DNA from 3 places in the Agarilytica rhodophyticola genome. Region 3 is predicted to be linked to each of the others. Evidence: predicted binding sites of a transcription regulator. Region 3 holds the regulator's gene; each other region holds the start of a gene.
The links. The regulator sigma-54, encoded in region 3, starts transcription at its own class of promoters, with help from an activator protein. The targets are predictions, from matches to a motif close to TGGCACANNNNTTGCNNT.

Region 1 (8,275 bases), 3.3 Mb from region 3:
CCCTCACCTTCTGCTGCCATTTCCTCTTTATCACCCGTCATAGATAGAACAGCTAATGTGCCGCCAACTGATGCACCAATTAAAACTATTGCCAAGACTACAAGTAAAATTATTTTCTTTTTACCTGATCCAGCATCAGCTTCGCCTTCGCCGTCTTTTTCTTGCTCTTCTGCCATGTCAAATATTCGTCATAACGTTTTTATTAACCAAAAAAGCAAGAGATATGCCAGAGGTCTGACTATACTTTTTGCTCATTATGTTTTAACTCAGACATTATTATTCCGGCGGCAATATATGTCCGGTTAATAGCGATGGATGGATGCACTGCCGCGTGTCGATAGATTCGCGCTAGCTCCTTGAAATCAAGCCGTTTAACACAATAGCGCTGTATTTTAAGATACGACAGATAAATATATCAGGACAATATATTTAGCCACCAGACTAATCGTATGGTAAAGAAAATTACAATGACACTAACGTTAGCACTTTTTTCAAGTACTAACGCAATGAATATTACGAAAGATAGTAGGTAGTATATTTATTTAGAAGCGCTCTTGAGGCGTTTTTAGAACGGGTACATCTAAAATTAAGTGTTAGTAAGAATTTTTCTAAGCAACTTAAACATAATGATCAACACCGTATTCATGGTGTATTTGTATACTTGGCACATCAGTATCCTCATCTTGGATGCTACTAGCCAATTGTCCTTTTGCATGACCACCTTCGCCCTCTTGTTGACTACCAAATTGATCCGATGAATCACCAGAGATATCAACATTCACGAGATTTAGTCCTTGCTCGTCAAGTAATTCGCGGAGCCTAGCTTGTGCTTGGTCTAAAGAATCGCGTACTTGGGCATTTGTCGCTACGAAACTCACACTTGCTTGATCTTGGCTAACACTGACTTTGACTTGTAACGGGCCTAGCTCAGGTGGATCTAACTGCAACTCTGCAAATTTAATATTTTGCGAAGCCATCATTGCAGATCGCTCAGCTACCATATTGCTCCAACCACTTTGGCCAAAAGTAATATTTACAGGCAATTGCACACGTCCAGTTTTTGACGATAAGAGGTTGGATGTATCTGTGCCTGACCCTGTGATGGTATGATTAACAAATGCATGAATATTGGCATTTTTATTTAGTGACGATTCTACTCGACCATCTTTAAGAGATGTTGTTAATTCATTGTTTACCGTCACAACATCTTTTTGCAATAAAAGGTTCTTCTCCATATTGGAGACACCAACGCTAGTACTAGTATCTGCTTTTAATTGTGGTTTATCACTAGGTTCGAGAATAACAACGTTTTTTTCAACCAAAGGTTGAGAACCAATACCAGGAAGGTTTTGTTTTACACTGGTATTACTCTGGGTAAGTGGAAATTGACTTGGTGTTAACGCCTTAGATTGTAAGTCTAGCGTACTCTGTTGTGAGGCTATTTGCACATTATTTGAGTGAGTCAATGTTTGTTTCTGGGGATCAATAATTTGCGAAGTCTGTGCCTCCTGCGATAACACTCTATCGACAGTAGGAGCACTGGCCGTTAACGCATTCGAGTTAAGCTCAAGTTCACTGGCATTGATACCAGTACTTAGAGGCGATCTAGTGGTTTCGACTTGGGTGTTAATATTTAATGTGATGTCATCTGTCACATCGACAGCAGTCAAAGCCACCTCTTCAGCCTCGTCAACATTAGTGTCAGCAGAATTCTCATCCAAGGAAGTAGCTCGTTTATCTTTTGCAGCGTCAGTTTGGGCACCTGCAGACTCATCAGAATCCTTATCAGATGTATCATTACTTTTACTATCGGCAGCAACTTCTTTTGTAGTATTATCGCTCTCGCTTTGCTCCACAGAATTATCTTTTCGATCTGTCTCAGCGGGTTTTTTGTCTGCTGTATTATTGTCAGAGCGTTCTACCTTATTTTTTTTGGTTTGAGAGTCCATCGCCTGTTTGAAACCATCATTAGAACTCTGATTTAAATTGGGTTCTGCGCGTTGGGATTGAATAATAATTTGTTCTTGCTCATTGAGATTCACCAAAGGCAATAGCGGATTCATTTTTATCCCTCACAATATAAATAATAATACGAAAGTATAATTTCACTGCTTCACATGATGCACAGCTCGTTGCTCACATTATTAAGGGAGCAAAGCTTGTGCCATATTCATATTGTGGAAGAGGCTATGAATAAGCCCATAAATAGGCCTTAGGTGATAATGCTCAAACAAGGTCTTTCAAAATCAACTCGACAGCGGCAAACTCTTGCTCAATTGCGGCGATTTGTTGCATAGCATTTTCAACCTTGCCTTGGCGCGCCTGTCTCTCCATCTCTTCACAAAGATCCGCCAGAGGGTTTATGCCAAGATTGCGACTGCTTCCTTTAAGGCCGTGAGCTTGATGACACAGCTCTGTCATATCGTTTTTCTCAAAGGCAACGGCTAGAGCAGCCAAGCGCGGCTGAGAGTCATTGAGGTAGGTAGAAATAAGTTCGCTAAATTTCTCGCCGAGTAACTCTTGTAACATAGCGAGATTGTCGCGATCAATCCTGTTGTGTGACATGATATTTGCGGTTTAAATTTTTATATGAGGATTTATTGTTGGATCAACTCTACATTTTCTCGGCGTGCCTGCTGTCTTATCCTATCTATGTGCTATGTGCATACGTACTAGCAAACCGACTCAAGTAGAAATAGTGCCATATATAAAACGACTAGTCTTCACGCTCCCAGTAATACACCACTTCGATATCGTTACCCGGTTCATGGATTTCTATACTTTTGGTGAGCGATTGTATCAGGCTGAGCCCACGTCCATAAAGGTTCTGGCTAACACCTTTATTCTCGGTTTTTTTAACAGTAAAGCCCTCACCTGAATCTTTCACTCGAATATTAAGATAGCCACCATTGCCATTGGCAGTATGAGAAAGCTGAAAACTGACCTTCCCTGCAACCAGTTCCTGCAATCGTTTTGTGCGCTCGTTGTAGTAAGAAGCAAAGCCTCCTGGGGAGGACTTCAGTTCGGATTTTAGACCGAGAACACCATGCTCAAGGGCATTGGAATATAGTTCAGCAAGCACCGTGTATAGGGGGGTTCGATGTTGCCTTAGACCTGGCACCTCAGAAATAATATTCATTAATAGTGGCAGTGGATCGAACTCTTTGAGGCTATTTTCAGGCAAATCAAAATTCATATACCAGTCGGAGAGACAGCCTTGATTTTTTTCCATAAATTGGTCGACTTTCGCGACAACATCCACATCTTGCATCTCAATTTCGACCAGTGACATATCATCATCTTTCTCCGTTGAGCCAATGTGTGCTTGCACATTATTTAACACCTTATCGAATAAATCCTTATCTCCGATATTATCGTAAAAAATTTGGTGTAAATTCTCTTCGCCGAACATTTCGCCCGCTTGATTTCTCGCTTCAAAGGCACCGTCTGACCACATATACAAACGATCACCATAATCCAGCTGGAAGGTTTGACTTTCGCCATTAAAACTCTTACTCGGCAGCACGCCTAATGGTAAGTTTTTAGATGCCAAAAGTTCATATTTTCCTGTGCTTTTCAAATACAGAAAGGCCTCGGGCAAGCCGCCATTCCATACTTTGATGCGCCGCTCCTTGAAATTGATATCGACACAAATGGCGCAACAGAAAAAACCTATTGGCAAAATGTCGTTTAACTTTTGATTAATTTCTCGCAAGATATCAGACATACTGAAACCCTTGCGCACCATACCGTAGAAAGTTGACGCCAACGGCATAGAGCCAATGGCCGCTGGTAGGCCGTGCCCTGTAAAGTCGCCTAACATGACGACCATGTTACCATTGGGACTGAATTCAGAAACCAGGACATCGCCGTTAAACACAGCCAAGGGCGACATGTAATGACGAATGTTGCCCATATCCAGGCAACCTGTCGGTGCAATTTTATCGAATACTTGTTTAGCGACGGTTTGTTCTTGAATTAGATGGCGGTTGTGCTCTTCAATCTGCGCTTTTTGATTTAACAAAGTGGTGTGCATTCTTCGAAGACGACCAAACGACTTAATCTTCGATTGCAATACCACTGGATTATATGGTTTAGGAATAAAATCATCGCCACCGGCTTCTAGACATTCGACCAAGTCGGCCTGATCTTTTAACGATGTCAGAAAGATAATGGGCACCATATCCTCATTGCCCATGTCCCGTATTTTCCTGGCAGCTTCAATGCCTCCCATATTTGGCATCAGAACATCCAGCAGCACCACGTCAGGGGACTTCTCCTGAAAAGCAGTAAGTGCCTGTTCGCCGTCGGCTACACCAATAGGGATATGGCCAGCTTTGGCGACAATGGTTTCAAGAATAAATCGATCAGATGCAGAATCCTCTGCAATAAGAATTTTAAGAGAATCTTGAGGCTCGTTATTCAACGTCTATCCCCTGCTTTCCTGCGGCCTATTACTCGATGACAAACAGTTGCTCAAAGCTGGAAATGGCAAATATTTTCTTTACTTCTGGCGAACAATTATCAATAACAATATTGGCTTTATCTCCACCTGCGTGATCACGTAATACGAGCAACATACCTAAGGCCGAACTATCCAAATGAACGGTTTCTGCCAAATCAACTACGTAGCGCTGAATATTATCGGAATCAACATTTTCGAAGCTACGTCTAAACTGTTCTAGAGAAGAGGCATCGAATCGTCCTTCAATAGATATTGTTAACGCTTCACCATTATCAGAAAGACATGATGTTATCGACATATAAAACGTATCCTAAGTTAGAATTCAATTATTACGCTTACTAAAAGCATAGCTCAATTTTATCTAAAGGCTACAGATAATATTTCCGAAGCCACTCGATTAAGTGGCAATATTTTTTCTGCTCCCCCAATTTTAACAGCATGCCCAGGCATTCCCCAAACCACACTAGAAGCCTCATCTTGAGCAACGGTCACGCAATTTGCCTGTTTCATACGCAGCAATGCCTCTGACCCATCAGCTCCCATGCCTGTTAGCAGCACCCCCATGGTATTTCTGCCACCAGACGCTTCCAGTACGGAATCATATAACACTTCCACAGATGGCATATGTCGATTAACTGGTCCGCTATTGTCGAGTTTACAGATATAAGATCCAGCCGCCAAGACAACTTTTAAATGTGCATCTCCCGGAGCAATATAAGCACAACCAGATTTAATCGGCTGACCATCCTCTGCTTGGTAAACATTGATCTTCGATGCATTATCTACTCTGCGAGCAAAAGACGCACTGAAGGTCCCGGGAATATGCTGGGCGATTACGATTGCCGGTGAATTTTCAGGTAAACATGTTATCACTTCTTTAATCGCTTCAGTACCACCAGTAGACGCTCCTATTGCACAAAGAAAATCGGTACGCAAACACTTGCGCCCGATCAAAGAATTATTTCTTTTTGCCTCCTCGACCAGCTTTTCTTTTTCCCTTTTAGTAGCTTTAGGTCGAACATTGGCACGTGATGCATGCCAGACTTTCTCAAGAATGGTTTGACGACAACTCTCCAATCCTCCAGAGCCATCGCTTTTGGGCTTAGGAACAAAATCCACCGCGCCATGCTCAAGGGCCTCTAAAGTGACCGGTGCTCCCTGCTGCGTCAGTGTGGAAATCATAACCACTGGCATAGGCCTTAAACGCATCAGGTTTTGTAAAAACATAATGCCGTTCATTTTAGGCATTTCGATATCGAGAGTGAGAACATCAGGGTTGTGCTTCTTGATGAGATCACGAGCCTGATAGGCATCCTCAGCAGCGGCAACAACCTTAAAGCGTGAATCAGACTCGAAAATTTCCGTCAGCAATGCACGAATAAGGGCAGAGTCATCGATGATTAATACCTTCACAGCACACATGTTAAATATCTTCTCTTGTCTAAAAAAAATTGATTAAAATAATTCCACATCGCCACTGGTATCGGGTTTTTTGTTCATGGAGTCATAGTATTCTTTCTCACGACGCTGAATGGTGTCGTTATTTTGCGTTTGCAAACGTTTTAACTTGACTGACCCGGTATCAGGGAAATACATTACTTTACGTGGGCAAGTACTACCCACATCTTGCGCGTCTATAGAAAGCCCTTCTTGGTGAAGAAAATTGGTCACAAAATCGATATTGCGGGCTCCCACATCAATAGAGGAAAAATTAGCCATCACCTTACCGCCACCAAATATCTTTATCTCAAAGTTACTTTTGTTACCACCTTGCTTCAGTATTTCATTGACCAGGTATTCCATCGCCCAGTTGCCATAGGCCAACTCGGCTGAAATGGCTGCAGATGCAGCCTGCCCATCTTGTATCGGCAGCATAAAATGATTCATACCACCAACGCCTATTCTCTTATCTCGAATACATGCTGAAATACAAGAACCCAACACGGTTACGATAATTTCACCCGTCTTACTAACATAGCACTCCCCCGGTTTTATTTTTGCCGTCGGCATTTTCATCCGCGGATCCCAATAACGATTAATATGCTCAAAGCCGGGAAGTGTGGGCGTTGTTATTTTTTGTTTTAGTGACATTATCTATTTCTCTCATAAATCGTTCGTCCTAGTGATGTAAAACGATCGGTAACATTATGAAGGCTCTCAGAGTGGCCAATAAATAGTTTGCCATTCGTTGTGAGAATATTGGCATAACGATCGAACAGTTTCTTTTGAGTATCAATATTGAAGTAAATAACCACGTTACGACAAAAGATTACATCGAACTGTCCTTTCATCGGCCAGTCATGCAAGAGATTTAATTGATTAAACTGAATTCGGCTTTGTATTTCAGGCTTCACTTGGCCACTACCATCAGCCTTATTAAAGTTAATGTATTTTTTATATTGGCTGGGGATACCATCAACCCTATCCTCTGCATAATGGCCAGCCCTAGCGGTAGCCACAACATTGGAGTCGAGGTCGGTCGCCAGAATTTTTACATCCCATTTTCTAATGTGAGTGAAATGATCTAACACCATCGAAATGGAATAAGGCTCCTCACCCGTAGAACAACCAGCAGACCAGATACGAATTCTACGTGTGCCAGCATTCTTTTTTATAAGGTCTGGAATAACAGTTTCGTTGAGATATTCAAAGTGATGATTTTCTCGAAAGAATGAAGTTAGATTAGTAGTAATAGCGTTAATGAAATCAGTAAGTTCTGTATTGCCTTCACTCTCGATAAGATCGCAATAGCTTGAAAAACTATTAAGTTTAAGGGCTCGCAAACGTCTAACGATGCGGCTATAAACCATATTTTTCTTTTGATCACTAAGGGTAATACCAGTAAGATTAAACGCGATCTTTTGAATACGACGAAAGTCCTTGTCCATCATATTGTATTCGCGTGACGGAGGGCTATCAGTATTTTTAGCGGGGGCAGAATTCATAATTTTAACCAACGTCCTGATACTATTTTTATATCTTAAAGAACAGGACGTTGGGCTAAGCTTGATCAATCTAGAGTTTTATAATATTTGGCTAATTACATCTTTCATTCTTATTAATACTAAATAGCCAATATTAATCTACTACGCCTCTATCCATTTAAGACACTAATTTTGATACGTTTAAAATATTTAATCAAAAGTACAACTAAAAACTACTACGCACTAGTGACTGTAATATTATTTTCCTTGAAAACTAAATATTCCAGCATACATATAGACAAAGTAAAAGCCCGAAATATTCTATTAGTATTATATGTTTATCACTTTATAGTATCTCTTTAGAAAGTGTTAAGCGCTTGCTGCAACCTTTTAATTTAAGATCTTACAAAAAGCACTTAACACATTTAGGAATTAAAACTCTTCCCACTCATCATGAGAACCGGAAGAACCACTAGAATGACTGGTTGATGAACTGCTTGCTGCAGGCCGCGACGGCGTTTTAGAGAACGAAGCTGGAGCAGAGGCCACTGGAGCTGCCGCAGGAGCACCACCACCTCCGCCGAGCGAATCACCGTGACTGAAAAACTCAACAACACTCTTCATAGAGCGTGCTTGATCCGACATTGCCTGACCGGCTGCAGATGCCTCCTCAACCAGGGCCGCATTTTGCTGTGTCATTTCGTCCATCTGGGTTATTGCCGTATTCACCTGTTCGATACCTGCGGATTGTTCTTTTGCTGCGCCGGCGATTTCTTGCATCATCACAGTCACTTCATCAACAGAAGTAACAATTTTTGCAAGTACTTCCCCTGAATGGTTGACCAAGGAAGTACCATCTTCTACTTTGGAAACACTATCTCGAATC
Region 2 (8,275 bases), 1.7 Mb from region 3:
ACAAGGAGACCATGAGTGGTGGGAATGGGTAGCAAGAACAACTCCGCCAACAGTGGGAACTACAGATCAGTCTTAATTGTAACAGGTCTTAGGTTTGTCATAACTTTCCGATCTATACCATGGCACTCTAACTCATGTTGAGCTAAGGCCTTGAATCATATCTATTGTGCGCGGCTGTATATCGCAGCAAGTCAATTATTTTACTTTCTTTAATTGATACAAGGATAATAGCTATGAGAAGGTCAAAATATTTATTAGGTCTAGCACTCTATTTCGCCGTTCAGGGTGCGCAGGCTGAGAATTTTCAGGGGCAAGATAATATTGAAAGAGTATTGGCATCTCCATCATCTGAAGTTGAATTCAATACTGCAGTTGAATTAAAAAAAATGCAGGCACTTGCAGACACACCTAACCAAGAAGCAATTAATGCTGCTAGGCCTGTTTGTTACAGTGCGCTTGTTGGCAACAACAACCATTCCCTGATTATGGTTCCACTACCAAGTAATACATCGGATTTAGATTCGGTATGCCATATTTCTATTAATAGTGGTTGGCATGCTGGGGGAATAGCGAAAAGTAATTATTTCACACAGAATTGCTCGACACTTGATAATACGCTTTACGGAGGAGGTTATACTTCCTACGTTACTGAAACCTATTTTGAATCAAATAGAAGCAAGTATTCTTCTTGTAACTCGACAAATTCTTTTGTCTGTTGCTCACCTCAATTTCCAAATTAGTTGATTGTTTAACTTTTTAACATAACTACAATATTCGGGTCATCCTGTTTATTAAACAAGATTGCCCGAATCTAAATTACTTACTTAGTGAGAATTCATAACTACACCAACTTGCGGTAAATGAGCCAAGCCTATATCGCGAGCGTGTTGTTCAAAATCTTTATTTTTCCAAAAGAAAGCGCCTGGCATGGTGGTCGGGATAACTAATACATAAAAAAGCGCTCGTCCTACTATAGCAACACTTAGTATAGAAAGAGCTGTTAATCCCCATAAGCTAATGGCCAATATCCCATTAAAATCGCAGAAGGTAAGCCCAGCCACTAATACAATATTTAAAACTAGCAATGTATTCCTAGCGATATAGGACTTACCAAAAGTCGTGCACTGAATATAAAAAGAGGCTGCCCCTTCATTTGGCGCTACATTCATATCCTTTGCATGGAACCATAAACCAATAGCTTCTAATATCATTCCTATTACCATTACAGTGGCGCAAACAGAGATAAGGGAAGATATGGGTAACGGCTCAAACAAAGTGCCTATAGCTGCAACACATAACACAAGCAAAGCACCTAGTGTTAAAGCATTTCCCACAAAATGCGTTCCGCTTTGCCAATGATTCCAAAAAGGCCTTGCAGGTATACGATAACAGCGATACATAAAATAGAGGCCACCTATTCCAGCAGGCACAGCTATACCACCCAAAATAGAAGGTATAGCCCCAAGAGATATTTCACTGGCAAAAAAGCGCTGAAATACAGCATTTTCAGGTAGTAGGCTTAACATATATAAGCCACTAAAAATTAAATATAGAAATAAACCTAATCCTTCTCTACATACAGGTGAATGTCTTAGATTATTAAACCCTCTATATGCCCGAAATGGTTTGCCCAAATGGACAGTCGACATCAGCAAAGCCAGGGCACACAAACCAGTGCATGCCGCAACTAAAGGCACATAGATAACAGAGTGTGTTAAAGCAGTGAGACTTTTAACACCAAGCATTGAGCCTATAAAAACCAAGAAAAACGCACCCAGAGAAATTTGCGCAAATAGCGTAAAAGCAACTAGAGGATTTTCTCGCGAACTCAGCTTTGCGAGGTTCCATGCTCTCGCTTTACCCTTTTTTTGATCAACCACAGGACGATAATTACCATCATTCTGTTTGTGATATTTGACCGGCATACCGTCAGTGCGAGAAACAACGTCTGGAATTTTTTTCTTTTGTTGAAAGCGAATATTAGGGTGGGTAATTTCTGGATCGGGAAAACCAGGGATATGTACTTTCGCTTGCTCGCGATTTTCCGGTGTGTTATCGACAACGCCAAAGTTTAACGCATTGCCCAAACAAGCCGATACACAGGCGGGCTTTAAACCGACCTCCAAACGATCCACACACATATTACACTTCGATACTTGGCCTTTAATTGGATCTAGTTGCGGCGCATTGTACGGACACACCCATGTACAATAGCCACAGCCAAAACAGGTTTCGGGGTCTTGTAATACAGCACCATATTCAGCGTGCTTGGTATAGGCTCTGGTAGGGCAGCCTTTTAAACACACAGGATCATCACAGTGATTACAGGCCATGGATATATTCATGCGTGTAAAATCAGGAAATGTACCACCTTCAACATATCCTACCGAGCGAAAACTAATATGTGGAGGGTTATCATTCTTTTCACTACATGCCGCTTCACAGGCATGACAACCAATACAGTTGTCTGCAGTAAAGTGAAAGGCGTGTTGTTTATTACGATTTGGATTGCTCCCCACACCCGGCTTATCATTAATCCGCATTTCACGCTCTCTAGGACTCTCTCCCCCAGAGCGGGCGATAAGATCAATTGGCGCTTCGTAATAATTAACTTGTTTGGTTTCTTTATCACTTAAGAACGCGTATTGAGGTTCATCGTCACGAACTTTCCACATAAGTTTCTACCTGTTTAGTCTTCCCTTACGGCTAATTAAAATTCTCTGCGTGCAACATTGATCCTGGCAGCTTCTTGTTGATCAATATGCTCAATGCGAATAGCACATTGTTTAAAAGCGGGCTGACGTGAATGAGGATCTAACAAACCAAGAGATAAACGGTTGACACAGTCATGATAGTGCATGGGAATAAATACTGAGTTTCTCGCCACGCGTTGGGTAAGCTGCGCGATAACTACTGCATCGCCTCTTCTTGACACCAAGCGAATATATTGCATATTACTGATGCCGAGTTCTTTAGCGGCATCAGGGTTAATTTCCATATAAGCGGTGGGGCTAAATTTATTTAAGTTACCTAACTTGCCTGTTTTAGTACGTGTGTGGAAGTGTTCTACCACACGACCGCTGTTTAGCCAAAAAGGAAAATGCTCATCGGGTACTTCATTATTTTCAATGTAATCCATTGCCATAAGATTGGCTTTGCTATTCGCCGTGGGAAATACACCGTCGCCATATAAACGGGGATTTCCCTGCTCTTCCCCTTCACGCATTGGCCATTGAATGCCATTTTGCTTTTGGATTAAATCGTGACTCATACCAGAGATATCGAGATTGCGCTTTTCGCCTTTGGATAGCACTTTCATCTCATCAAAAATTTCTTCTGTCGTCTCAGGAAAATGAATCCCTTCAGCGTTCTTGTAACGTTTGGCAATTTGGTTAAAAATCCAGTGATCAGGCTTTGCCTCACCAGGAGGCTCAACAAACTTACGCACGATGTTAACTCGACGCTCAGTATTCGTTTGCACTCCCTCTTTTTCTCCCCACACTGCAGCAGGCAAAAAGGCATTGGCATAGTGTGCGGTTTCACAGTCAGCATAGCCGTCTTGCACCACAGTAAACTCTAATTTTTCCATCGCTTTTTTAATTCGTCCTTGATTAGCCATGGAAGTTAGAGGATTGGTCGCCACTACCCATAGAGCTTTAATTTGCCCAGACTCTATGGCAGGAAATATATCGGTCTGTTGCAATCCGCGCTTTTTCGGGAAAAATTCAGGGTCGACTCCCCAGAATTTAGCGATTTCATCTCTATGCTCAGGCTTTTCAAGTAAACGATAGCCTGGCAATCCTGAACAGGAAGACCATTCTCTAGATCCCATGGCATTGCACTGCCCGGTTATAGATAGACTGGTACCACCTGGAACACCGATATTACCCGTAATAAGGTTCAGGTTATTGATACCACATACACCATCACTGCCATGAGTACTTTGGTTGATTCCCATTGTCCAGATAGACATAGCAGAAGGTGCGTTGGCGTAGATACGAGCCACATGACGAATCATATCTTCATCGATGCCACATATTTTGGCGGCGGTAACAGGATCATACTTATCTACCACAGCTTTGAAGCTAGCAAAGTCATTGCAGTGAGCATCTATGTAATCTTGCTTTTGCAGACCTTCATGCAAGATTACGTGAGCCAAACTATTGAGTAATACAAGATCAGTACCCGGTGTAATAGGGAGATGAATATCGGCAAATTGCGCCAACATAGTTACACGTGGATCGACCACAATTAAAGGGAATTTACGTTTTTCTAGCGCCTCTTTTAAACGCCAATAAATAATAGGATGTTGCTCAGGGAGGTTTGAACCAAAAGCCATTAAGCAGTGGGTTTCCTCGAAATCAGCATAACAACCGGGAGGGCCATCAGAGCCAAACGAGCGCTTATAGCCAGACACAGCAGAAGCCATACACAACGTGGTATTGCCATCATAGTTATTGGTGCCGATAACACCACGCACTAGTTTGCCAAGGGTATAGAACTCTTCGGTCAACAGCTGTCCGGTAGAAACGACAGCGATACTATCGGGGCCATAGGTTTGTGCAATCCTCTGAAATTCACAGGCAACCTTATCTAGAGCTTCATCCCAACTTGCTTGTTGATAGGGCTCATACACCTTATCTCGCAATAACGGCACAGTGCCACGGCCACTAGAATCAGACAGTTCGTGTTCGAATAAGCCTTTAATACACAATTTCCCTCTGTTGACATCAGCACTTCCTTTACCACGACTGGTAACAGGTTTACCTTCAGAGTTAAGACCTACTTCAATAGTACAACCAGTGGAACAGTATCCACACACAGCATATTTCCACTCTTGCACTTGTTTATCGACGATTTTTATCGGCTTACGATTTTTTCGACCAAATAACACGCAACACCCCTGGATATTTTTATATGAGTTATTTTGGTGCTCTTTCTTTCAGTTAATCCTCTAAGCCAGAGTTATTGGATGTTTGGTACGCTGAAAAAAGCATCGATACGGAGCACTAAAAATTAAAAAGGCACCACCCAGGGGCTTTTTATGCCAAAACAGGGCTGAAATCCTTAATATGGGAAGATATCAACAAGAAATGTGCCACTAGGTCTGAAGTAAAGAGTCTTAACGGGAAAAGACAGAGAGTTTCGGAGTAGTAATAGAAGTAGAGATAATTGTGGACTGATTTGCGTTTTGTCGCAAAAATCAACATATTTTCTGGCAAGGGCTTTACCTTAGTACTATAAAAATATTAGATTCTAGGCTCACCTTCAAAACTGTTCGTCTATCGTAGGCTAGTACAAACACAATGGAATTAAACGCGTCATTACATTCATCTATTGCTTATCGCACAAATTTGCAAAACGCGAGTAATCGCGATCTGACTGATGACGCTAGCAGGCAAAAAAGCGCCCCAACACAAATCAATACCAATAGTGAACTGGATCACTCAAAAGGAGAGCAACGAGCGAGTACAGTTATCGAAGGTAATGTGCGAAACAGCAGGGTTGAAGTAGTCAATCAAAATGCTCGTTCAAACGCCAATAGAGTATTGCAAGAACCCGCCCGTGCCGAAATTATCCGCGAAAATGAAAATGACGTAACCGAGCTCAAGCCCCTCGTCATTAATCAATCCCAAAATCCAGCTACACGCGCCTTTGCCAGCGTAGCGACTCAAAATTCCGACTTTCGTCTCATCGACATATACGTTTAGCGTAAATTAATCCTACATTCACTTTTAATTAGGTATGATGAACCCCATTTAGAACATTTTGTCTTATATGGAGCCGGTCATCTCACCAATGAGCGGCCTTTTGCATAAATATCACTCAGACCTTTTAGGGAAATCCTAATGCGTAATATTATCGATAAAGCGTTTACCGCCGCTTTTTTGACCATTGCTGTGTCATCCTTTTCACATGGGGAAACACTTAACGAGATATATCAACAAGCACTCCAGAATGATCACCAGTTTAGAGCCGCAAAAGCTGCCTATCTTGCGGGCAAGGAAGAAAAGAACAGAGGCCGAGCAGGACTTTTGCCACAAGTAGTGGGTACGGCAAATAAAACCGAAGGTGAGCTCGAAGAAAGTGGTACTAGATTTAACCAACCAGTTAATACAGATCCCGCCGATTCAGAATCAACGCTATACCAAGTTGTTCTTACTCAGCCACTATTTGATATGGCTGCATGGCATACATACCAACGAGGCAAGTTAGATAGCAAAGTAGCACACGCTGAATATGAAGCTGCTCGCCAATTACTTATTAGACGTGTAGCGGAGGCTTATCTTAATGTGCTTTTAGCAGTCGATAACTTCGAGACTGCACGAGCAGAAGAAAACGCCAACTCCCACCAACTTGAGCAAACGCGTAAACGTTTTGAGGTAGGTCTAACGGCTATTACTGATGTTCACGAAGCTCAGGCCTCTTATGATAATTCACTGGCGCGCAGGTTATTACAAGAAGGTAATGTAGGGATTGCTTTTGAAGCATTAGAAGTGATTACCGGGCATAGCTATCGCTACTTAGCTCCGTTAAAAGAAGACTTCCCGATCAATCCGCCAAGCCCTATCGATCGTGAAGAATGGGTTCAATTTTCGATGGATAATAATTTTACTCTAGCTGCAGCTTCGCTGCGTTCTAAGTCTTCACAACAATCAGCGAAAATAGCTAGAGCCGGCCACCTACCTACTGTTGAAGCAAACTTAAGTTACTCTGATTCAAATGACGTCAATAACTTTTCTAATGTTGATAGAACAAGTAGTGGTGTATCTATAGATTTAAGACTTCCCATTTTCTCTAGTGGCGGCGTATCTGCAACACGTAGACAAGCAGCACAGCGCTACTACGAAGCCAAGGAAAATTATCTGCAAGCTAGACGAGATACCATTCAGAATGCACGCTCATCTCATTTGACCGTTGTCACCGACGTAGCTACTGTCAAAGCAAGAAGACAGGCTATTACATCAAGCCAGAGTGCTTTGGAAGCAACCCAAGCCGGTTATGAAGTTGGAACCCGCGATTTAGTAGACGTATTAATCGCCCAGCGCACATTGTATACCGCGCAAAGGGACTACTCTGACTCACTCTACACTTATATTCAAGATACACTGCGCTTAAAAGAAGTGGCCGGTATTTTAACTGAAAAAGATATTGTAGAACTGGATAACTGGCTGGATACAAGCCGTCAAGTCAATCGTGAAATTCAGTAAGTGATTTTACTGCTAAATTAGATAATATAATAGTACTTATCTTTTAATTAAGTATTTGCATACACCTCATACAGAACGCTCTTTAGTTCTCGCGATCAATACCAAACCATAGCCGCTCACGGCTATGGTCATTTCCTAGACTTTGTACTAAATTTCTGTAGCCCATAAAACGAAAGCACATTTAAAGCGCTCAACTATGAATACAAGCCGGGAAGTTAAAGTATCCTATTTAACTTCTATAGCATACATTTTTACCCACAATATATTGTTAACAAAAAAACATACACAATAAAATTTATTCAAAAATATAACATTTACCTATTTATGCACAAACATAAGTGAACTAACAAATAGATAGTGTCACCAACCAATCAAATAAATATATTTAAATTAGTTAATAAGACGACATTTAATAATATCAACAAAAATAGGTTCAGCGAAAAATGTATAACTACCGCCAAAATATTGGGCCATCTCAAAGTGGCCATTCGAGGTTATCGGGAACTACCTCTCCAGCTCAAATACGAAAAGCCCAACAAACAAATTCAGCTTCTGAAACTCAACCACTTTTCATACAAAATGCATCCTCATCTCTTACACAAAAAAACGAAAGAGCATCATATTTTATTGACAAAGAAACAGCGAATGAAATTGCAGAGATGAGATCACCGATAAGCACCCCAAATGCAAAAAAATACCAAGGGGTTGACAGAGTAAATAAAGAACTTCGGCATATTGCTTCAGCTGTTTTTACCGCAGCTAAATCATCGGGCTTAAATATGGTAGAAGTTCAATGTTCAGTATTAGATGGTACTTTACATATCTCATCAAACTTTCACAGTGACAAGATAATTCAATCACTTCAGGAGTCTCTTAACAAAGACTATCGTGCCGAAGAAAAAAGCTATAGGCCCGCAGACTTCAACGATTGGGAAGATGTATATGATAGCCGAGAACATAGGCACGCAACAAAACTTAATGATTTTGTAGACTCCGATAGCCGCATGAAAAGCATCGTCAGGAATATGCGAAGAGAAATACGGCAAGATGTAGGTGTTCCTCAC
Region 3 (8,275 bases):
ACTGTTGTATTTCTTTTTGTGCTGCCCTAATAAGTTGTCTCAATTGTTGGCGATCTGTATTTGGAAATGACTCTATGTAACGCTGTATGTCACGGTTATCGCCTGCAATCAGCACATCTCTCCACCTCTCTATGGTATGGTGCTGTTGTACGGCTTGGTGAGATTGCTGTATGACGGACTCGTAAGCTTGAGAGACAGCATCAATATCTTCGCTGCGCATAAGCTTACCAATGTATTGCATATGTCTTTTTTTAGCACTATTGCTTTTAATTGTCGGCGCTTGTTCGATCATTTCACGCAATTTATCGTCGAGCGGAATTTTTGCTTGCTGTTCACGTGTTAATTTAGAGATGGAGATTCCTAATTCGTGTAGAGCGAGCATTTCTTTTTTAACTTGTGTTTTACTTTTTATTTCTTCCTCGAATTCTTGAGGTTCATGATCGGAATCTATGTGCATGTTTGTTTTCTAACCGTATGTTATTTAGCTTACGCGTAAAAATAGGTGGCGAGTCCGAGAAAGGCCATAAAGCCAATAACGTCGGTTACTGTAGTGAGCGTCACGCCGCCTGCCAAGGCAGGGTCTATATGCATTTTTTTGAGCAGCAGTGGTAGCAGTGTTCCGGCTGCTGCTGCTGTAACTAGATTGATTACCATTGCAGCTGCGATAATAAAGGCGAGTGTGATATCACTAAACCATAGTGACACCAGCCCTCCCATAACTATTGCCCATAAACAGCCATTGAGCAAACCGACGCCTAACTCGCGTGACAAAAGCCAATTCATATTACTAAAACCGATGTTGCCTATTGCCATACCTCGAATCACTACTGTCAGTGTTTGAGAGCCTGCAACGCCTCCCATGCTGGCGACAACAGGCATTAGTATCGCAAGTGCCACCACTTTATCTAGCGATTCTTGGAAAAGGCTGATAACTGCGGAGGCTAAAATGGCGGTGAGCAAATTTATACCCAGCCATATTGCGCGCCTTGGAATAGTACGCATTACCGGTGCAAAAGTATCTTCTTCTTCATCCAAGCCGGCAAGGCTCATAAGCGAGTGATCTGCGCCTTCGCGGATGACGTCTACGACATCGTCGATTGTGATTCTGCCAAGCAGTTTGCCTTGTTCATCCACCACAGGTGCAGATATCCAATCATTTTGTTCGAAAAGCTTAGCAACCTCATGATCCGGCAGGTTAGCCTGTATGGCATTAGTGTCGGTCACCATCACTTCGCGTACCGTTGTATTGGGATCTGACGTTAGAAGTTTGGCGAGAGGTAGCAAACCTAAGTATTGGTCTTTACGGTTAACCACAATGAGAGCATCCGTTGATGGCGGCAGCTCTACGTGTCGACGTAAATAGCGCAGTACAACATCTAGAGTAAAACGTGGGCGTATTGTTATTGTATCTGTATTTGTTAGGCCGCCTGCGGTATCTTCGTCATAAGCTAAGACCGTTTCCACGCGGTTGCGATCCTGATCGCTCATTGCCGCCAGCACTTCTTGAGTCACTTTTTCTGGCAATTGTTGCAGTATATCTACAACATCGTCTGTCTCAAGGCCCTCTGTTAGCTCTACCAGCTGTTCTGCATCCAGGTCACGGATAAAGTTTCCTTGAATGTCTTCGGGCAGTTCTTCTAGTACCTCACCGATAACATCTTTATCTACTAGATCCCACACAACTTTACGCGAAGGAGGGGGAGAAGACTCAAGTAGGCGAGCAATCTCTACAGGACGCAAGCTATTTACCATCTTGGCTATCTGCTGCAGAGTACCGCTTCCTAGTAGCGTCTGTACTCTGGCCAAGTGGGTTTGGCTTTTGGTCTCTTCGGTAGCTTGTTGCATGTAACTCTTTATAGGTTGTAGGCTATCTAGGTAATAGGTTATCTAGTAATAAGTTATCTAGGTTTATATCTAAGTTATATCCGAGTTATGCCTCGGTGTTTCCTTACATTTGCTGGCACTAGCCTTATATTAAGGCGCACACTATTTGCCGGTTTATTCTTCTTCGTCAAATCTATTATTAATCAATTCAACGAGTGCGGCCATGCTTTCTTCTGAGTCCTCACCTTCAGTAATTAACGTAATTTCGCTGCCCTTCGCCGCAGCTAACAGCATCAGAGCCATGATACTTTTGCCGTCTATAGTTTTGTCGGCGAAGCGAACTTTTACGCTACTGCTATATTTATTTGCTGTATTCGCAAAGCGTGTGGCTGCGCGCGCGTGTAAGCCAAGTTTATTAATGATTTCTATTTGCTGTTCGAACATGCATTAGCCATTTTTTAAGTTATTGTTTTGTAATTGTCGGTGACGAACTTGAACATCCTTATATGTTTCTTTTAAATTTTGATACAAGCGTTCGCTAATATACACTGAACGATGCATTCCACCAGTACAGCCAATTGCTACTGTGAGATAGCTTCGATTATTATTTTCAAATGAAGGTATCCATTTAGCAACAAATCCAGTGATATCGTTAATCATCTCCTCTACGCTATTCTGGCTCGACAAGTAATCTGCTACTTCAACATCAAGGCCAGTTTTGAGACGTAAACCTGGTTCCCAGTGAGGATTAGGAAGGCTGCGAACATCAAAAATAAAATCAGCGTCGGTAGGAGCTCCATACTTGAATCCAAAGGAACTGAACATAATTGACATGCTCTTGCTTTGGGGGCCAACGATGAGTTGTCGCATGGTGCTGCGCATTTCGTGCAAATTGAGAGCACTAGTATCGATGATAATATCGGCAAAACCGACAATAGGAGCAAGGATATCCCGTTCTTTTTCAAGTGCCTCATTAAGTCCAGTATTTTCATCCGACAAAGGATGGCGACGGCGAGTTTCACTAAAACGCTTGATTAATACATTGGTATGAGTGTCTAGATAGATAACTTTATAGTTTTCACGGGGGATTTGGGAGGATTTTAATATGCCCGAGAGAGTGCCTAAATCCTTGTCGAGATTTCTCGCGTCTATACCAATGGCAAAACGTTCCTTCTCTTGCTGATTTATATGCTCAATCAATGATGGCAACAAGGTGACGGGAATATTATCAATACAGGTAAACCCTTCATCTTCCAGTAGATGTAAGGCTGAAGTTTTGCCCGACCCTGAGCGACCACTGATTACTAAAAAGCTCATGACAGATCCCGCTTATATAGAGGTTAAGATGACGATGTTATCGCATCGAAAAGTGCATCATCAGATGATACGGAACGTATTGTGCTGACAAAATCAGCATCTTGTAAAAGTTGTGCCAAGCTTGCCAACGACTCTAGATGGCTACTCTCTGCATTTTCCGGTACTAACATTGCAAATATAATATCAACTGGCTTGCCGTCCACTGCGTCGAAGTCAATGGGGGATGCTAGTGTCATGCAGGCGCCATATGTATGACCGCCGGTATTAAAGCGGCAATGAGGAATTGCGATACCATCACCAATACCGGTTGTACCCAATTTTTCTCGGTTAATAAGACTTTGATAAAGTTCATCGACATCAAAGCCTTCGATATCGTTCGCAAAATTCTGTGCCAGTGTTTCAATCACACGCTTTTTACTGCCACCTTCAATTTTTGCCACTGTTCTCTTTGTTGAGAGAATGCTTTTAATTAACATAGATTCTTTGGTAGTTTTTTAAACAATTTTAATAATAAAGACTGCCATTTTATCAGTTTTATTTACTGTGTAACGAACACAATACACTGTGTGTTTAGCAATGATTATTTTTTATCTTATCCAGTACTATATAGATAAAACGTATACAAAATATGGAGTCGTGGGCGAATGGGCCAACTAGCCCCCTTAAAATAAAGATATACGTGTTTAGCTTGGCGTATTAGAAGATTGCTCAACTATATTTAGGAAGACATAGATGAATGTCGATTCAATAGTTTATTGCGCAAGCCAATACACAAAAATACAGAGTGCTCTATAACATTAAGACTAATAGTTTAAACTAGTCGTTTACGCTCGTTGGAAGGTGGAATGCCAAGTGACTCTCGATATTTGGCTATGGTTCTACGGGCAACTTTAATACCTTTCTCTTCAAGTATTCCTGTGATCTTCGAGTCACTCAAGGGTTTTCTGGCGTTTTCAGCAGCGATTAGTTTTTTAATAATGGCGCGAATAGCGGTTGAAGAGCATTCTCCACCTGCTTCTGTTGCTACATGGCTTGAGAAAAAGTACTTAAGTTCAAATATACCTTGTGGTGTATGCATATATTTTTGCGTTGTTACCCGAGAAATTGTCGATTCATGCATTTCAACAATTTCCGCAACATCGTGTAATACCATAGGTTTCATAGCTTCTGGGCCATGATCAAGAAAGCCCTGTTGCTTCTCAACGATGCATGTAGCCACTTTCAATAATGTCTCATTGCGGCTCTGCAAGCTTTTTAAAAACCACCTAGCTTCCTGAAGGTTATCTCTTAAAAAGGTATTGTCAGTGCTTGAGTCTGCTCTTTTAACTAAGGACGCATAATCATTATTGATGCGAATTCGAGGAGCTATTTCAGGGTTTAACTGCACTGTCCAACGATCATCTACCTTTTTAACAAAAACATCAGGTACCACATATTCGGTTGAGTCTGTGCCAATATGTTCCCCTGGGCGTGGGTTAAGCGTCTGAATGACTTTAATAGCAAGTTGCAGTTCGGCTTCTTTAATCTTCAATTTGCGCATTAACTGCTTGAAATCTCGATTGCCAAGTACTTCTAGGTAGTCTTCAATAATTTTACGGGCGTAATTAACGCCTGGTTCATTAGGATCATACTGGTTTAGCTGTATCAGTAAACACTCGCTGATATTTTGGCTGGCTACCCCTATGGGATCAAATTGCTGAATTCTGTGCAATACAGCAACTAGCTCATCCATCTCTAATTCTTCATGATGGGCTTGTAGGCCTGTGTATATATCATCCAAGGACTGACACAACATACCATTGGGCTCTACCGCATCTATGATAGCCTCGGCAATTTCTATATCTAGATCCGACATTGGTGTTAGATTGAGTTGCCAAAGTAAGTGGTCTTGGATTGTCTCGGACGAGGTGCGACGAGATTCAAAATCCATATCTTCGTTATCGTTTCTCGAAGCGCCGGGGGATGATGATGCTTGGTAGACATCATCCCAATTGGTATCAACCGCCAGCTCATTGGGAATGGTATCACTCCATTCGCTATCTAGACGCGCTTCTTCATTCGAAGAGTTTGGATTTTCATCGCTAGAGTTAGTGCTTTCGCTATTTAAAGAAGAATCGTTAGGTTTGGCAAAATCTTCCGAAGGAGAAGAGTCAGCCCCTTTTTCCCCTGAATCGTTGTCTGAGCTACTGGATTCATCAGATATCTCTAACATAGGGTTAGAGTCCAGCGCTTCCTGAATCTCTGATTGCAAATCTAAGGTTGATAGCTGAAGAAGGCGAATCGCTTGCTGCAACTGGGGAGTCATTGTAAGTTGCTGACCCAGCTTTAGTTGAAGAGATTGCTTCATATGCGCTAACACTTGCCCCGGTTGATTGTATGTTATGTGACAGCCGCTTGATTCCATTTAGGAAAGCAGACCCTTATAAGTTTAGACTGAGCGAGGCTCTCAGGCAACGGTTTTGCGTTAAAAATAAAGCAAACATTGTGCCGTATATAGGTCACTGCTTGAGCAATTTGTCAAGTATTAAACTCAAAACAATTAGGCTTAGTGTCAGATATGGCCTAAAGCTGAAAATGCTGTCCTAGATAGACTTCCCGCACTTTTTGGTTATTGAGTACGGTGGCGGCATCGCCATCAGCAATGATGTGGCCTTCGGATACGATGTAAGATTTCTCGCATATATCGAGCGTTTCTCTAACATGATGATCGGTAATGAGAACGCCAATGTTTTTGGCTTTTAGTTGCTGGATGATACCTTTGATATCACTAACTGAAATGGGATCGACGCCAGCAAAGGGCTCGTCAAGTAATATAAAATCTGGTTCTGTGGCTAACGCTCGTGCAATTTCTACGCGTCGGCGCTCGCCACCAGATAGCGCCATCCCGAGGCTATCTTTAATGTGAGTGATGTGAAACTCTTCCAGTAGCTTATTTAGAATTTCTTGCCGTTGCTTACGCTTTAAGCCTTTGCGAGTCTCCAATATCGCCAAGATATTTTGGCTGACCGTAAGTTTTCGAAACACCGAGGCTTCCTGGGGTAAGTAGCCCAGACCGCGCCTTGCCCGGCCATGCATGGGCTGGCGAGTGACATCTTCACCATTGATAAAGACTTGGCCTCGATCTGCCCTTACTATGCCAGCGATCATATAAAAGCAGGTTGTCTTGCCCGCGCCATTAGGGCCGAGCAAGCCCACAACTTGTCCTTGGTTTACCGACACTGAGACATCGATAACCACTTGTCTGCCTTTGTAACTTTTTGCGAGATGTTTAGCTTCTAATTGCGACATTAAGACGACTGCTTATTGATATGCTAGTTGGTTATTATGTTGTTTTATTCTGTATCTTCGAGAGGGGGCGAGGAGGTTTCATTTTCCTCTGTGTCTACCGTCTCGTTGCTTTCTTCTTCATTTGAATCAGAATCGATGATGTCTTCTTCAGGCTCGGATTCTATGCTGGAATTGTCTTCTTGCCCTTCCTCGCCATTGATAGACTCTAAGGTTTTTGGTGGGATAACCATGCGCACCCGCTCTTTGGTGCCGTCTGCAGAAGTTTTTCCACCTGCTTTTACTAACGCTTTTTTCACATCGTATTCAATACGATTACCGCTTAAACTTGTGCCATCTTGGTCAAGAGAGGCGTTTTCAATAAGAAACAGCGTCTCGTTTGACGCTGAGTATTCAAGTGTATTGGCCACAGCGGTAACCGGAGGGCTGTTTTCTTTCGGGGTTTGTTGAAAACGGGCGGGGTTACCTGTTGCCACAATTTTTTTGGCAGAGTCAACCTTGCCTTTTTCGAATTTACCGTAGTAAACCACTTTACTAGCATTGATTTTAAGGCTGCCTTGCTGCAAAACCACATTACCCAAGAACGTTGTTGTTCCTGCTCGGATATCAAACTCGTGTGTGTCAGCATCGATGAACATCGTCTGTGTGTCATCGTCTGGTAGTGTCCAGGCATTGGTTGCTAATAACACTGCTAGAGAGATAAATATAAATTTAAGTTGGATCATAGAGTCCACGAACTTTAGATAATAGCTTTAATTTTTGTGCGACAAAATCAGCATGAAGGCCTGTGCCTTTGATTTCTACGCTATCAGAATTTATTTTTACAGCTTCAGCTGTTTCAGCGACCTTGCCTATTGGATCAACGTTTAACCTCTGTGTGGTAATGGTGGTGGTAATACCATCGGCATCTGTATGCTTCACGACTACATTATTCCACAATTCTATACGCTCATTTAGGGACGTTATTTTGCCTTTATTCGCTAATACAAGCCAGGGTTCCTTGTCCTGATAAAACACCAATTGGGGCTTATCTATCAAGGTGAAGATCTCTTGTGCTTCATCTTCATCCTGAGTTCGGTAGTGCTCCAACTTGACTGCATCAAAGGTGTAACTTAGACCGCCATCATCCTGGAAATGTGTTGTTGTTGTATTGCGAGCGACTGCGAAAGGCACAGCATCCACTTCTGTGTGTAATGCCGGCGATGTGCCTAAAATGCGAGGTGGCGAGTCACCAAAGTATATAATGGCGGATAATAGCGCCAAAATAAATACAATGTACAGACTAGTTCTAGTCACTTAAATAAACCTCAAGTGCTGAGTCAAACGTGCCTTGCGCAAGCATTATCATATCGCATACTTCTCTCACCGCACCATCACCGCCTTTTTTTGTTGTTTGCCAATGGCTGCGTTTCGCTACTTCCGGATGGGCATTTGCAACACTAATACTTAAACCTGCACGTATCATGACTGTCAAATCAGGGTAGTCATCGCCTACGTAGGCGATGTCTTCATAAGCACATGGAAAGTCTTCTTGTAACTCTCGTAGTGCATCAAATTTATCCTCTCGGCCCTGTTTCAATAAATGAATACCTAAGTCTTTTGCCCGCCTAGCAACAATCTCACTCGTTCTGCCTGTAATAATTCCCACTTCCACACCTGATCGGCGGAGCATCTTAATGCCGTGCCCATCTAATGTGTTAAACGATTTGATTTCGGAGCCGGTGCTAGAAAAATATATTTTACCGTCAGACATTACGCCGTCGACATCCAATAGCAGCAGTTTAATTTTGCTTGCTCTGGCCATTATTTCACTATCTTGTATTTGCATTGGATTGCTCATTATTTAAAT

Region 1: a site for sigma-54 is predicted at 2,150-2,167, ahead of BVC89_RS17790 (flagellar hook-length control protein FliK). Genes of this name have one in related genera too.
Region 2: a site for sigma-54 is predicted at 5,084-5,101, ahead of BVC89_RS25455 (molybdopterin oxidoreductase family protein). Genes of this name have one in related genera too.

Annotation. Positions count from the first base shown of each region.
Region 1 covers NZ_CP020038.1:4,243,088-4,251,362, forward strand. The annotation lists gene BVC89_RS17785 (flagellar basal body-associated FliL family protein) at 1-176, opposite strand, end outside; gene BVC89_RS17790 (flagellar hook-length control protein FliK) at 618-2,063, opposite strand; gene BVC89_RS17795 (Hpt domain-containing protein) at 2,227-2,565, opposite strand; gene BVC89_RS17800 (SpoIIE family protein phosphatase) at 2,717-4,426, opposite strand; gene BVC89_RS17805 (STAS domain-containing protein) at 4,455-4,763, opposite strand; gene BVC89_RS17810 (protein-glutamate methylesterase/protein-glutamine glutaminase) at 4,823-5,887, opposite strand; gene cheD (chemoreceptor glutamine deamidase CheD) at 5,921-6,556, opposite strand; gene BVC89_RS17820 (CheR family methyltransferase) at 6,556-7,410, opposite strand; gene BVC89_RS17825 (methyl-accepting chemotaxis protein) at 7,822-8,275, opposite strand, start outside.
Region 2 covers NZ_CP020038.1:6,149,784-6,158,058, forward strand. The annotation lists gene BVC89_RS25440 (hypothetical protein) at 1-76, shown strand, start outside; gene BVC89_RS25445 (hypothetical protein) at 234-740, shown strand; gene BVC89_RS25450 (DmsC/YnfH family molybdoenzyme membrane anchor subunit) at 825-2,675, opposite strand; gene BVC89_RS25455 (molybdopterin oxidoreductase family protein) at 2,711-4,894, opposite strand; gene BVC89_RS25460 (hypothetical protein) at 5,307-5,711, shown strand; gene BVC89_RS25465 (TolC family outer membrane protein) at 5,850-7,211, shown strand; gene BVC89_RS25470 (hypothetical protein) at 7,655-8,275, shown strand, end outside.
Region 3 covers NZ_CP020038.1:926,135-934,409, forward strand. The annotation lists gene yjgA (ribosome biogenesis factor YjgA) at 1-457, opposite strand, end outside; gene mgtE (magnesium transporter) at 487-1,845, opposite strand; gene BVC89_RS03930 (HPr family phosphocarrier protein) at 1,999-2,268, opposite strand; gene rapZ (RNase adapter RapZ) at 2,272-3,141, opposite strand; gene BVC89_RS03940 (PTS sugar transporter subunit IIA) at 3,165-3,617, opposite strand; gene BVC89_RS03945 (RNA polymerase factor sigma-54) at 3,953-5,488, opposite strand; gene lptB (LPS export ABC transporter ATP-binding protein) at 5,704-6,429, opposite strand; gene lptA (lipopolysaccharide transport periplasmic protein LptA) at 6,474-7,151, opposite strand; gene lptC (LPS export ABC transporter periplasmic protein LptC) at 7,138-7,722, opposite strand; gene kdsC (3-deoxy-manno-octulosonate-8-phosphatase KdsC) at 7,715-8,266, opposite strand; gene BVC89_RS03970 (KpsF/GutQ family sugar-phosphate isomerase) at 8,270-8,275, opposite strand, start outside.